DNA from 2 places in the Mesorhizobium sp. LCM 4576 genome. Region 1 is predicted to be linked to the other one. Evidence: riboswitches for the same ligand, from Rfam matches in the RefSeq annotation. Region 1 holds a riboswitch; the other holds the start of a gene.
What was found. Region 1 has a riboswitch for S-adenosylmethionine ahead of LCM4576_RS18505 (homoserine O-acetyltransferase). Riboswitches for the same ligand answer to the same signal wherever they lie in the genome.
Positions count from the first base shown of each region.

Region 2: linked by a shared signal. The riboswitch ahead of LCM4576_RS17460 (O-succinylhomoserine sulfhydrylase) and the one ahead of LCM4576_RS18505 (homoserine O-acetyltransferase) in region 1 are both predicted to bind S-adenosylmethionine.

Region 1 covers NZ_MDDT01000027.1:103,017-105,146, forward strand. The annotation lists gene LCM4576_RS18500 (AraC family transcriptional regulator) at 1-657, shown strand, start outside; SAM riboswitch at 777-854, shown strand; gene LCM4576_RS18505 (homoserine O-acetyltransferase) at 952-2,121, shown strand.
Region 2 covers NZ_MDDT01000026.1:26,623-29,987, forward strand. The annotation lists gene araD1 (AraD1 family protein) at 1-377, shown strand, start outside; gene LCM4576_RS17455 (2'-deoxycytidine 5'-triphosphate deaminase) at 560-1,654, opposite strand; SAM riboswitch at 1,792-1,869, shown strand; gene LCM4576_RS17460 (O-succinylhomoserine sulfhydrylase) at 1,927-3,117, shown strand; gene LCM4576_RS17465 (ceramide glucosyltransferase) at 3,136-3,365, opposite strand, start outside.

The DNA.
Region 1 (2,130 bases):
ATCGACGTCGGGCCTGGTCAACTGGTCTGGATGGCGAACGAGGCGCCGCACGTCCATTCCGCCGATCCCCGGGATCCCTGGACAGTCCTTTGGTTCAGGCTGGACGGGCCGGAGCCCGCCATCCTGCGGCGCAAGCTGTTCGGAGACGGCGCGCCGCGCGCCATCTTCGCCGAGGGAGCAAATCCGGTCCCTTGGTTCGAGCGCCTGTTTGCCGCGCTGCGCCGCCGCGACGCCAGCCTCGACCTGCGCCTTTCGCAACTGGTTGCCGAATTCCTGCTCCTGATCGATCGCGCGTTGGCGGGACCGGACAGCGACGACCTGCCGAAACCGCTCGCCTCCGGTATCGAAGCGATGCGCGGGGCGCTCGGCTTTGCATGGAACGCGTCGGCCCTGTCGGYCGTCACCGGGCTCGGGCCGTCGCAGACCCGGCGGATGTTTCAGCGCCATCTTCGCACCAGCCCGCATCAGTGGCTGATGCGCGAGCGGTTGATGCACGCGCAGTCACTGCTGGTGCAGGACGACCAGCCGATCGCCGAGATCGCCGAGACATGCGGCTTTTGCGACGTCTACCATTTCGGCCGCGAATTCAAGCGATCGGTTGGCATTTCGCCTTCGGCCTGGCGGCGCAGTGAACTGGGTGTCGCATCGAAGCGCTGAGCAGGTTCCGCGAAGGCGTCGCATGGCCTTCCGGCAAGAACCTGYGACAAGGTGCGGTGAACTGATTGGAGCGCCGCGCTACCCGTTGACGAAGCGCGGCGCTGGTCCTAGAAGGACTGCCAGACTTCCGTGGTGATTTGGCCGGTCGGCTTGCAGCCACGTTAAACAACTCGCTAAAGGGCCGTTTGCAACCTGTAACCGGCTTTGCGACGGCAATGCCGGTTTTTTGTTGTCCGCGGCCGGCCGGACACCGCATCGGGACGAAACCGCTGCGGCACAGGATCGAGGACGGACATGGCCGCTCAGCGCGCTGCAAGAACCAAAGACGAGGTCGACCATCCGTCGAGCCCGGTGCTGCGGTTCGGGCCCGACAAGCCGCTGAAGCTCGACGCCGGCACCCTGCTCTCGCCTTTCCAGATCGCCTACCAGACCTACGGCACGCTCAACGATGCGCGCTCCAACGCCATCCTCGTCTGCCACGCGCTGACCGGGGACCAGCACGTCGCCAACACCAATCCGGTGACCGGCAAGCCGGGCTGGTGGGAGGTGCTGATCGGTCCCGGCAAGATCATCGATACCAACCGCTTCTTCGTCATCTGCTCCAACGTCGTCGGCGGCTGCCTCGGCTCGACCGGCCCGGCCTCGATCAATCCGGCGACCGGCAAGCCTTATGGGCTCGACCTGCCGATCATCACCATCCGCGACATGGTGCGCGCGCAGGCGATGCTCATCGATCATTTCGGCATCGAAAAGCTGTTTTGCGTGCTTGGCGGCTCGATGGGTGGCATGCAGGTGCTGGAATGGGCCGCAAGCTATCCGGAGCGCGTGTTCTGCGCCCTGCCGATCGCCACCGGCGCCCGCCATTCCTCGCAGAACATCGCCTTCCATGAGGTCGGCCGGCAGGCCGTCATGGCCGATCCGGACTGGCATGGCGGCAAATATCTCGATTTTGGCAAGCGCCCGGAAAAGGGGCTGGCCGTCGCGCGTATGGCCGCCCACATCACCTATCTATCGGAAGCAGCGCTCCACCGCAAGTTCGGCCGCAATTTGCAGGATCGGGAGGCGTTGACCTTCGGCTTCGACGCCGATTTCCAGATCGAGAGCTATCTGCGGCACCAGGGCATGACCTTCGTCGACCGCTTCGACGCCAATTCCTACCTCTATCTGACCCGCGCGATGGACTATTTCGACCTTGCCGCCGATCACGGCGGCCGCCTCGCCGATGCCTTCRCCGGCACCAAGACGCRCTTCTGCCTGGTTTCCTTCACCAGCGACTGGCTGTTCCCGACCGAGGAGAGCCGCTCGATCGTGCATGCCTTGAACGCGGCGGGCGCTTCGGTCTCCTTCGTCGAGATCGAGACCGATCGCGGCCATGACGCCTTCCTGCTCGACGAGCCGGAGCTGTTCGCGGCCATCAACGGCTTCATCGCCTCCGCTGCCCGTGCGAGGGGGCTCAGCGTATGACCCCGAAGA
Region 2 (3,365 bases), on a different contig from region 1:
TCCTTGCCCATTCGAAACTGCGCAATGCCTCGTTCGGCCCCGAGATCCTGATCGGCGACCTGCCGGCCGATATCCGCGGCGCATCGCGCATCTGGCGCGACGGCAAGCTTTTGTGGGAAAAACCGTTCCTGTCGGGCGAAGCGAACATGTCGCACACCATCGCCAATCTCGAGCACCACCACTTCAAATACTCGGCCTTCCGCCAGCCCGGCGACGTGCATGTGCACATGTTCGGCACCGCGACCCTCTCCTTCGCCGACGGCATCCGGACCGAGGCCGGCGATACGTTCGAGATCGAAGCGCCGGATTTCGGCCTGCCGCTGCGCAACCCGCTGGAGATCGAAAAGCCGGTCAAGGTGGCGGTCAAGGCGTTGTGAGACGAGCTACGAGAGCGTGATCTCCCCCCTCGAGGGGGAGATGGCCGGCAGGCCAGAAGGGGTCGTCTCACGTAAAGTGCCAACTCCTTGCGAAGGCGAGCAATAGGTTGGCGCCTCACGCGCGGCGACCCCCTCTGTCGCCTTCGGCGACATCTCCCCCTCGAGGGGGGAGATTGGCGGCCTCACCGCGCTGCTTTGAAATGCTTGGAGAGCTTCAGGCCCTGCGCCTGGTAGTTCGAGCCGAGATCGGTGCCGTAGAGCGCCTGTGGGCGCTTCAGCATATGCTCGTAGACGAGACGGCCGACGATCTGGCCGTGGTCGAGGATGAAAGGCACCTCGTGGCTGCGCACTTCGAGCACGGCGCGGCTGCCGCTGCCGCCGGCGGCGGAATGGCCGAAGCCCGGATCGAAGAAGCCGGCATAGTGGACGCGGAACTCGCCGACCAGCGGATCGAAGGGCGTCATCTCGGCGGCGTAGAGCGGCGGCACATGCACCGCCTCGCGGCTAACCAAGATGTAGAATTCGTCTGGATCGAGCACCAGCTCGCCGGCGCCGCTCTTGTAGATCGGCTCCCAGAAATCGACGACGTCCTGCGCTGCGCGCTTGTCGACGTCGACAAGGCCGGTGTGGTGCTTGCCGCGATAGCCGACGAGGCCATCCTTGTCGCCGTCGAGGTCGATGGAGAGCGCGATGCCGCCGCCGGAAATGTTGGGCGGCTCGGTAGCGACCAGCATCTCGGCGCGGTGGAGGTCGCGCAGCTCGTTCTCCGAGAGCACCGCGTTGCCGATGCGGAAGCGTATCYGCGACAGGCGCGAGCCGGCCCGCACGACGATCGGGAAGGTGCGCGGGCTGACTTCGAGATACAGCGGCCCGTGATAGCCGGCGGCGATTTTGTCGAACTCGTGGCCGYGATCGGTCATCACCCGGGTGAAGATGKCGAGACGCCCGGTCGAGCTCTTGGGATTGGCGGAAGCGGACACATTCGCCGGCAGCGCCAGGCTTTCGAGCAGCGGCACGAWGTAGACGCAGCCGGTCTCCAGCACCGCGCCCCCGGTGAGGTCGATCTCGTGGAGCTTCAGCCGCTCGAGCTTGTCGGCGACCAGATGATCGGGACCGGGCAGGAAGGAGGCGCGCACGCGAAACGCCTTGTCGCCGAGCCTCAGATCAAGGCTGGCCGGCTGGATCTGGTTGGCGTCCAGCGCGCGCGGCGACGTCAGCGCGTTCGCCTCGAAGAGCGCCGCGATGTCCTGATCCGGAAGAATGCCTGTCTGCCGCAAAGGCTGGCTCCGTTGAGGCCGGTCTCTTTGTGGCAGGTTCTTGYCGCAAAACCGCTGGACACTTTTGCGGAACCTGCCTGGTACAAACCTCTTAATGAAGCCGGCAATTGACGCAAGCGCGGCGCTCATTTAAAGGGTCGTTATCCCGTGGTGATTTGGCCGGTCGGCTTGCAGCCACGTTAAACAAGTCGCTAAAGGACCGTCGAGCCGCAAGGCTATATGGACCGGTTGCGACTTTCGCGGCCGGTTTTTTTGTGTCTGGAAGCAGGGCTATGAGCACCAAGAAGCGCAATTGGAAACCTCAGACGGCACTCGTGCATGGCGGAACGCTGCGATCGCAATATGGCGAGACCGCCGAGGCGATGTATCTCACCCAGGGCTATGTCTACGAGACGGCGCAAGCGGCCGAAGCCCGCTTCAAGGGCGAAGAGCCTGGCTTCATCTATTCGCGCTACGCCAACCCGACCGTCGACATGTTCGAAAAGCGCATGTGCGCGCTGGAAGGCGCCGAGGATGCCCGCGCCACCGCGTCCGGCATGGCGGCCGTTTCCGCCGCCCTGCTCTGCAGCGTCAAGGCGGGCGACCATATCGTCGCCGCACGCGCGCTGTTCGGCTCCTGTCGCTGGGTGGTCGAGACGCTGGCGCCGCGCTACGGCATCCAGGCGACGCTGATCGACGGCACCGACATAGCCAATTGGGAAAAGGCGGTAAGGCCGAACACCAAGCTGTTCTTCCTGGAAAGCCCGACCAACCCGACGCTGGAGGTGGTCGACATTGCCGCGGTCGCCAAGCTCGCCAATTCGATCGGCGCGCGAGTCATCGTCGACAATGTCTTCGCCACGCCGCTGCAGCAGAAGCCGTTGCAGCTCGGCGCGCATATCGTGGTCTATTCGGCGACCAAGCACATAGACGGCCAGGGCCGCTGTCTCGGCGGCGTCATCCTGTCCGACAAGAAGTGGATCGACGAGAACCTGCACGACTATTTCCGCCACACCGGCCCGAGCCTGTCGCCCTTCAACGCCTGGACCCTGCTGAAAGGCCTGGAGACGCTGCCGCTGCGCGTGCGCCAGCAGACCGAGAGCGCCGGCAAGATCGCCGATTTCCTCGCCGGCCGCCCGGAGATCGCCCGCCTCATCTATCCGGGCCGCGCCGATCATCCGCAGGCGGATGTCGTGAAGAAGCAGATGTCTGGCGGCTCGACGCTGATCTGCCTCGACGTCAAGGGCGGCAAGCAGGCGGCCTTCGCCTTCCAGAACGCGCTCGACATCGTGCTGATCTCCAACAATCTCGGCGACGCCAAGAGCCTGATCACCCATCCCGCAACCACGACGCACAAGAACCTGAGCGACGAGGCCCGCGCCGAACTCGGCATCGGGCCCGGCACGCTCAGGCTCTCCGTCGGTCTGGAGGACACCGACGATCTGCTGACCGACATCGAAGAGGCGCTGAAAGCGGCCAAATAGGAAGCCGCGACCCAAATTTCAGGCGAGCTCTTCCAGCTCGGTCATGGCCTTGGTGCGGATGGTCATGGCATTGCCGCGCCATTCGACGGCGCCGCCGAACCAGGCGCGCGCCCAGATGGCGGGCAGCAGGACGTCGCGCACGATCATCGCGGTGACGCTGCGCGGCGACAGGTACCAACTCTTGGCAGAGGCCAGCAGGCACTCCGGCAGATAAGCGATCGCCAGCACGCACAAGGCCGTTGTGGGCA